DNA from 2 places in the Streptomyces sp. NBC_01166 genome. Region 2 is predicted to be linked to the other one. Evidence: riboswitches for the same ligand, from Rfam matches in the RefSeq annotation. Region 2 holds a riboswitch; the other holds the start of a gene.
The links. Region 2 has a riboswitch for S-adenosylmethionine ahead of OG379_RS10995 (aminotransferase class V-fold PLP-dependent enzyme). Riboswitches for the same ligand answer to the same signal wherever they lie in the genome.

Region 1 (4,342 bases), 2.3 Mb from region 2:
GGGCGCATTCTCATATGCGGGCGGCATGCGCAGCGGCGGGGACTTCCCCAACTGTACCGTGCTCAACCATGCAGAATGGCCCCCTCCGCTTCTCTCGCGGAGGGGGCCATATCGTTCACGCTGTGCGGTCGGGCCGCCGGTCGGGGCCGTGACCGTGCGGGGAGATCAGCCTCCGGCGACGGCCGGGATGATCGAGACGCCCGCGCCGTCCGGGGTGACCGCGTCCAGGCCGCCCTCGAAGCGCACGTCGTCGTCGTTGACGTACACGTTGACGAAGCGGCGCAGCTTGCCCTGGTCGTCCAGGACACGGGCGCCGATGCCCGGGTGGTTCTGCTCCAGGGACGCGATGACCTCGGAGAGGGTCGCACCCTCGGCCGGGACCTCGGCCTGACCGCCCGTGTAGGTGCGGAGAATGGTGGGGATACGGACCTTGACGCTCATGTGGGTGCCTTCCTTCGGTCTCGGGTGTCAGTTGGCGGCGGCGAGGCCCGCGTCGCGGAACGCGTCCAGGCTGGGCCGGATCGTCGCCGACAGGCCGGTCGTGGGGGCGACCGCGTCGAGCGTCTTCAGTCCGTCGCCGGTGTTCAGCACGACGGTGGTGAGGGACGGGTCGAGCAGGCCGGCGTCGATCAGCTTCTTCGTCACACCGACCGTCACCCCGCCCGCGGTCTCCGCGAAGATGCCCTCGGTGCGGGCCAGCAGCTTGATCGCGTCGACGACCTGCTCGTCGTTCACGTCCTCCACGGCGCCGCCGGTGCGCCGGGCGATGTCCAGGACGTAGGGGCCGTCGGCCGGGTTGCCGATCGCCAGGGACTTGGCGATGGTGTTCGGCTTCTGCGGACGCACCACGTCGTGGCCGGCCTTGAAGGCGGTGGAGACCGGGGAACAGCCCTCGGCCTGGGCGCCGAAGATCTTGTACGGCTTGTCCTCGACGAGGCCGAGCTTGATCAGCTCCTGGAGGCCCTTGTCGATCTTCGTGAGCTGCGAGCCGGACGCGATCGGGATGACGAGCTGGTCGGGCAGCTGCCAGCCGAGCTGCTCACAGATCTCGTACGCCAGGGTCTTGGAGCCCTCGCCGTAGTACGGCCGGAGGTTGACGTTGACGAAGCCCCAGCCCTCGCCGAGCGGGTCACCGATGAGCTCCGAGCAGAAGCGGTTGACGTCGTCGTAATTGCCCTCGATGCCGACCAGCTCGCCGCCGTACACCGCGGCCATGACGACCTTGCCCTGCTCCAGGTCGTGCGGGATGAACACGCAGGAGCGGAAGCCGGCGCGGGCGGCGGCGGCGCCCACCGCACCGGCGAGGTTGCCGGTGGAGGAGCAGGAGAGGGTGGTGAACCCGAAGGCACGGGCGGCCTCGACGGCGATGGCGACGACACGGTCCTTGAAGGAGTGCGTCGGGTTGCCGGAGTCGTCCTTGACGTACAGACCACCGGTCACGCCCAGCTCGCGGGCCAGGTTGTCGGCCTTGACCAGCTTGGTGAAACCGGGGTTGATGTTGGGCTTGTCCGCGACGTCGGCGGGGACCGGCAGCAGCGGCGCGTAGCGCCAGATGTTGTTCGGGCCCTCGGCGATGCGCTTCTTCAGCTCTTCGGGGGAGCCGCTCGGCAGGTCGTACGCCACTTCGAGCGGCCCGAAACAGGACGCACAGGCGAAAATGGGACCGAGCTCGAAACGCTCGCCGCATTCGCGGCAGGAAAGTGCCGCGGCGGGACCGAGGTCCACTGCGGAGGTATTGGTGTCGGCTGCAACTGTCTGCACGGCCATGATGGCGGAGGCCCTTTCTCCTCATCTTCCTTGCGACGTATTTCGCCACAAGACGGAATTGGCACCTTCCCCACCGTGACCTCGCGGTCGGCAGGAGGGTTGCCGGGACTTCAACGGGCCGTTCCCTCAGTCCCTCTGGATGAGCGCTATGGCACCGGACCATGGATCCGGGCGTTTATTCGCGGACCGACCCCGACATGCGAGGGCCATCCGCGTTGTTCAAGACTGTAACCGAAGCACCGGACGGTTGAGATAGTCGTCCGAACCGCGAGATGGATCACATACAGGGAGTATCGACCGTGCTGGAAGAGGTGGAACGCTGGCTGACCAGGCGTTCCTGGTCTGCTGCCGACCGCCCGCTGGACCGGCTCACGGCCGCGCGGGCGAAGGATCCGCGCCGCTCGCGCGTGAGCGTCGTCCTGCCCGCGCTGAACGAGGAGGCGACGGTCGGAGCGATCGTCGCGGAGATCCGGCGCGAGCTGATGGAGAAGGTCCAGCTCGTCGACGAACTGGTGGTGATCGACTCCGGATCCACCGACGCCACCGCCGACGCGGCGCGGCTGGCCGGTGCCCGGGTCGTGCACCGGGACGCGATACTCCCCCGGATCCCCGCCGTCCCCGGCAAGGGCGAGGTCCTGTGGCGATCACTGCTGGTGACCAGCGGGGAGATCGTCTGCTTCGTCGACGCGGACCTCAAGGACTTCTCGGCCGAATTCGTCTCCGGGATCGTCGGCCCGCTGCTGACCGACCCCTCGGTGCACTTCGTGAAGGCCATGTACGACCGGCCGCTGGGCGACGCCGCAGGTCAGGGCGGCCGGGTGACCGAACTGGTGGCCCGCCCGCTGCTCAATCTGCACTGGCCGAGCCTGGCCGGCTTCGTCCAGCCGCTGGGCGGCGAGTACGCGGTGCGGCGTTCCCTGCTGGAGCAGCTCCCCTTCCCCGTCGGTTACGGAGTGGAGCTGGGCCTGCTCGTCGACGCGCTGCACACGGTCGGTCTGGACGCGCTGGCCCAGGTCGACGTCGGCGTACGCAAACACCGCCACCAGGACGGCCAGGCCCTCGGCCGGATGGCGGCCACGATCTACCGGACGGCGCAGCTGCGGCTCTCCCGGGGGACCCTCGTACGCCCCGAGATCACCCAGTTCGACCGGGGGCCCGACGGATTCGTCCCGCACACCCATGCGGTGGACACCGAGGAACGCCCCCCGATGCGCGAGATCGCGGAGTACGCCTCGCGAAACGCGGCGTAACGGTTCTTCCCGCCCGGCTCCGCACACGCTTCACGTTTGGAGGCTTCCCGAACGGGCTAGGTTCGGGTACATGGTCTCCGAGCACGCTGCCCAGGTACTCGTCGCGTCCAACCGCGGCCCGGTGTCGTACACACGTCGGGAGGACGGCACGCTCGACTCGAAGCGGGGCGGGGGCGGGCTCGTCTCCGGCCTGAGCGCCGTCGACGACAAGCTGTGGGTCTGCGCCGCCCTCGGCGACGGCGACCGCGAGGCGGTCCGGCGCGGTGTCTCCGAGCCCGGCGTCCGGATGCTCGACATCGACGCAGGGGTCCACGCCGACGCCTACAACGGCATCGCGAACTCCGTGCTCTGGTTCGTCCACCACATGATCTACGAGACGCCGGTGGAGCCCGTCTTCGACGCGGAGTTCCGCCGGCAGTGGGCCTCCTTCGAGGCGTACAACCAGGCCTTCGCCGAGGCGCTCGCCGAGGAGGCGGGCCAGGGGGCGGCGGTCCTGGTGCAGGACTACCACCTCTCGCTGGTCCCCGGCCTCCTGCGCGAGCTCCGGCCCGACCTGCGGATCGGGCACTTCTCGCACACCCCCTGGGCGCCCGTCGACTACTTCCGGCTGCTGCCCGACGACATCGGCGAGCAGCTGCTCAACGGCATCCTGGGCGCCGACCGCGCCGCGTTCCTCACCCGACGCTGGGCGGACGCCTTCATCAGCTGCTGCACGGAGATCCTCGGCGGCACCGGCCGCACCCGGATCGGGGTGCACGGGCTGGGCGCCGACGGGGACTTCCTGCGCCGCCGCTCCCACGAGGCGGACGTGGACGACCGCATGGAGCTCCTGCGGGAACAGGTCGGCGCGGACCGCCGCACGATCGTGCGGGTGGACCGCACGGAGCTCTCCAAGAACATCGTGCGCGGTCTGCACGCCTACCGTGCGCTGCTGGAGGAGCGCCCCGAATGGCGCGAGCGCGTGGTGCACATCGCCTTCGCCTACCCCTCCCGGCAGGACCTCACGGTCTACCGCGACTACACGGCGGAGGTGCAGCGGGTCGCCGACGCGATCAACGCGGAGTACGGCACCGAGGGCTGGACCCCGGTCCTGCTCCACGTCGACGACGACTTCGCCCGCTCCCTGGCGGCGTACCGGATGGCGGACGTGGCCCTCGTCAACCCGATCCGCGACGGCATGAACCTCGTCGCCAAGGAGGTCCCGGTCGTCTCGGACCACGGCTGCGCGCTGGTGCTCTCCCGCGAGGCGGGGGCGTACGAGGAGCTGGGCGAGGACGCGATCGTGGTCAACCCGTACGACGTGTCGGCCACGGCGGCGGCGCTGC
Region 2 (4,342 bases):
TGCTCTTCCTCTACGTGTTCGGCGCGATGGCCGAGGAGCGCATGGGCCGCACCGAGTTCACCTTCTTCTATCTCGCCTGCGGCTACTTCGCCCTGGTGGCCTACGCGGTGGTGCACGCGGACTCCGACCAGACACTGGTCGGCGCGTCGGGGGCGATCTCAGCGGTGCTCGGCGCGTTCCTCTATCTCTTCCCCCGGGCCCGCGTCACCAGCCTCTTCCCCTTCCTCTTCTTCCTGCCGCTGCGTTTCCCCGCCTGGATCGTGCTCGTGTTCTGGTTCGTCCTGCAGTGGCTGGCGGCGCGGAGCGCGGGCAGCGGCCCGGGCGTGGCGTACCTCGCGCACGTGGCGGGTTTCGCGGCCGGGTTCCTCTACGCCTGGGTGCGGTTCCGGGGTACTAGAGTGAAGTCTCCAGCCACGGCCACTGAGGGAGAAAGCCAGCCGTGATCACCGCGATCGTGCTCATCAAAACCAGCGTGGACCGGATCCCCGAGATCGCCGAGGCCATCGCCGCGCTGGACAGTGTCAGCGAAGTCTTCTCGGTCACCGGTACGTACGACCTGATCGCCATGGTCCGGGTCGCCCGGCACGACGATCTGGCCGATGTCATCCCGGGCCGGATCAGCAAGATCCAGGGCGTCGAGGGCACCGACACCCATGTGGCCTTCCGCACCTACTCGCAGCACGACCTCGAGGCGGCCTTCGCCATCGGTCTCGACGCCTGAGACGGCGTACGGCTCCGGCCGGGGACGGGGCGACACGCCTCCCGTTCCCGGCCGGAGCCGTGTCCGGACCCGCTCAGACCTGCGCGGCACCCCGGTCGGGCACGCAGCGGCCCTCCTCGGTGCGGTAGCTCCAGCGGGCGCCCTTGCTGACGAGCTCGCGGACGGCGCCCAGGAACCTCTCGATGTGCTCGTCCGGCGTGCCGGCGCCGAAGCTCACCCGGATGGCGTTGAGGGACCTCTCCCCCGGCGCGGCCTCCGGCGCGCCGCACTCGCCCGGCTCCTGCGGCTCGCTGCCCAGCAGGGTCCGCACCAGCGGGTGCGCGCAGAACAGTCCGTCGCGCACCCCGATGCCGTACTCGGCGGAGAGCGCCGCGGCGAAGTGCGAGCTGTTCCATCCCTCGACCACGAAGGAGATGACGCCGACCCTCGGGGCGTCGTCGCCGAAGAGCGAGAGCACCTTGACCTGGGGGACGTCGGCGAGCCCCTCACGGACCCGTGTCACCAGCTGCTGCTCCCGGGCGACCAACCGGTCGAATCCGGCCTCGGTCAGGGCCTTGCAGGCCGCGGCGATGGAGTAGACGCCGATGACGTTGGGCGATCCCGCCTCGTGCCGGGCCGGGGTGGTGTGCCACTCGACGTCCACACCGCCGTCGGTGCGCCGGGCGACCTTGCGGGAGGCGCCGCCACCCGCGAGGTACGGCTCCGCGTCCACCAGCCAGTCGGCGCGGCCGGCGAGGACGCCCGAGCCGAAGGGCGCGTACAGCTTGTGCCCGGAGAAGGCGACCCAGTCGACGTCCAGCTCGGCGATGTCCACCGGGTGGTGGGGGGCCAGCTGCGCCGCGTCGAGCACGATCCGCGCCCCGTGGGCGTGGGCGGCTGCGGCCAGTTCCTTCACCGGCCACAGCTCACCGGTGACGTTGGACGCGCCGGTCACGCAGACCAGTGCGGGACCATTGGGCTCCCGGCCGGCCAGCGCCCGCTCCAGCGTGGCGACCGCCTGGCCCGGGGTGCGCGGGGCGTCGAGGTAGGTCACCCGGGCGTCACGCCAGGGCAGCAGCGAGGCGTGGTGCTCGGTCTCGAACACGAACACCTCGCAGCCGGCGGGCAGCGCGGCGGCGAGCAGGTTGAGGGAGTCGGTCGTCGAGCGGGTGAAGACCACCTGGTCCTCCGCGCGGCAGCCGAGGAACTCCGCCACGGTCCGGCGGCTGTTCTCGAACAGGTCTGTGGAGAGCTGCGAGAGGTAGCCGGCGCCGCGGTGCACGCTGCCGTAGTACGGGGCGTAGGCCGCCACGTCCTCCCAGACCCGCTGGAGCGCCGGGGCGCTGGCCGCGTAGTCGAGGGCGGCGTAGGTGACGTCTCCGCCGGTAACGAGCGGAACGGTGACATCGGCGCCCAGAACCGGCAGCGGGGCACAAATGGACTGGTCGACGGCAGCGGTGGAGACAGACATGGCGAACTCCCGTAAAAGGCAGGCGAGATCCACGCACCGGCGGCCCGACAGGACGCAGCAGTGCGGGGAGAGAAAGAAAAAAGGGGTGTGCGGAGGAGGGCCTAGAGCCCTATCGCATTCGCTTGCTCACAGAAGACTCCCTGGGACCAGGACCCCAAGGGGTGGCATCCAACGATGCCGAGGGGCCCGCGCTTGCCACAGACCTCGCTGCCTGCGGCCTGGTCTTCACCCGGGGCACCCCGCCACGGACGGAGGGTTGCCGGACAGCGGGCCGGGGCCGTAGTCGCTGTCACTCATGACCTGCGCAGCATCTTGCCATACCCACGGCGACGCGCAAGGGCGCAGTCCGCGATCCGGACTGCGCCCTTGCTCACAGCCTGCGCCCTCAGGCGTTGCTGGCCGCCACCCAGCGCTCCAGCGCGCTCCTGGCCGCGCCCGAGTCGATCGACTGCGCGGCCCGCGCGATCCCGGCCGAGAGCTGCTCGTCCAGCGAGCCCTCGCCCGGGTCCAGCGCGACCAGTGCGGCAGCCGAGTTGAGCAGCACCGCGTCGCGTACGGGGCCGGTCTCCCCGTCGAGCAGCCGACGGGCCACATCCGCGTTGTACGAGGAGTCCGCGCCGCGCAGCGCCTCGACGGGGACCAGGTCCAGGCCGACGTCGCGCGGGTCGAAGGCCTGCTCGCGCACGGTGCCGTCGCGGACGATCCAGACCCGCGAGGTCGCCGTGGTGGTCAGCTCGTCGAGGCCGTCGTCGCCCCGGAAGACGAGCGCCGAGTTCCCCCGGTCCGCCAGCACCCCCGCGACGATGGGCGCCATCTTCGGGTCGGCGACCCCGATGGCCTGGGAACGCACCCGGGCCGGATTGGTGAGCGGGCCCAGGATGTTGAAGGTGGTCTGCGTGCCCAGCTCCTTGCGCGCCCTGGCCGCGTACCGAAGAGCGGGGTGGAACTTCACGGCGAAGCAGAAGGTGATGCCCGCCTCCTCGGCCACGGCCACGACGCGCTGCGGCGTGAGTTCGAGGTTGACGCCGAGCTTCTCCAGGACGTCGGAGGCACCGCTCGCCGAGGAGGAGGCCCGGTTGCCGTGCTTGACGACCTTCGCTCCGGTCCCCGCGACGACGATCGCCGACATGGTGGAGATGTTGACCGTCTTGGCCATGTCGCCGCCGGTGCCCACGATGTCGACCGTGCGGCCGGGCACCTCGATGGTGTGGGCGTGCTCGTACATGGCGCGGACGAGTCCGGTGACCTCGTCGACGGTCTCGCCCTTGGCCCGCAGGGCGACGGCGAAGCCCGCGATCTGCACGTCCGTGGCCTCGCCGCTCATGATGCGGTCCATGGCCCACGCCGTGTCGTCCGCGCCCAGGTGCTCGCCGCGCAGCAGGGGGGTCAGTACGCCGGGCCAGGTACGGGCCGCCACGCTGTCGCCGCCGTCCGGGGTCACAACGTTCATGGTCCGCTCCTGGGGGTCCACAGCCGATACAAGGGATACCTCCCACCCTATCCAGGCCCGGGGGCAGCGAAGAGCCCCGTCCATCGGATGGACGGGGCTCCTGCTGTGGCGGTCAGCTGAGGTGATCAGTGGTGGCCGTGGCCGCTGGTGATCTCCTTGTACTCCTCGGCGGTGGGCTTGGCGATCTGGTTGTCCTCGCCGTAGTAGCTCTTGCTGAGCCTGGCCCGGAGCTTCTGCAGCGCCGAAGGCTTGCGCTCGACACCGTTCTCGTCGACCGTCGGGCCGATCTCGACCGGCTTGTACTGCTCGTGCGCGGTGAGCGTGTGCAGCTGGCCGGGGCTGAGCGGCTCGTGGATCTCGACGAACTCACCGTGCGGCAGGCGCTTGATGGTGCCGGACTCGCGCCCGTGCAGCACCTTCTCCTTGTCGCGGCGCTGGAGGCCGAGGCAGATCCGCCGGGTGACGACGAACGCCAGGACCGGGCCGACGAAGAAGGCGATCCGTACGAACCAGCTGATCGCGTTGAGCGACAGGTGGAAGTGGGTCGCCCAGATGTCGTTGCCGCCGCCGATCAGCATGACGAAGTAGATCGTCACCCAGGCGACGCCGAGACCGGTACGGGTCGGAGCGTTGCGCGGACGGTCCAGGATGTGGTGCTCGCGCTTGTCCCCGGTGATCCAGGACTCGATGAACGGATAGAGCGCGAGTGCCCCGAGGACCA

Region 1: it holds a riboswitch for S-adenosylmethionine, as region 2 does, so the genes downstream of both, thrC (threonine synthase) here and OG379_RS10995 (aminotransferase class V-fold PLP-dependent enzyme) in region 2, are expected to answer to the same signal.

What each region holds. Positions count from the first base shown of each region.
Region 1 is NZ_CP108613.1:4,708,157-4,712,498, reverse strand. Features, by position in the region: gene OG379_RS21700 (MoaD/ThiS family protein) at 166-441, opposite strand; gene thrC (threonine synthase) at 469-1,767, opposite strand; SAM riboswitch class I at 1,786-1,913, opposite strand; gene OG379_RS21690 (glucosyl-3-phosphoglycerate synthase) at 2,067-3,017, shown strand; gene OG379_RS21685 (trehalose-6-phosphate synthase) at 3,088-4,342, shown strand, end outside.
Region 2 is NZ_CP108613.1:2,382,936-2,387,277, forward strand. Features, by position in the region: gene OG379_RS10985 (rhomboid family intramembrane serine protease) at 1-443, shown strand, start outside; gene OG379_RS10990 (Lrp/AsnC family transcriptional regulator) at 440-721, shown strand; gene OG379_RS10995 (aminotransferase class V-fold PLP-dependent enzyme) at 795-2,171, opposite strand; SAM riboswitch class IV at 2,355-2,472, opposite strand; gene trpD (anthranilate phosphoribosyltransferase) at 2,557-3,621, opposite strand; gene OG379_RS11005 (cytochrome bc complex cytochrome b subunit) at 3,747-4,342, opposite strand, start outside.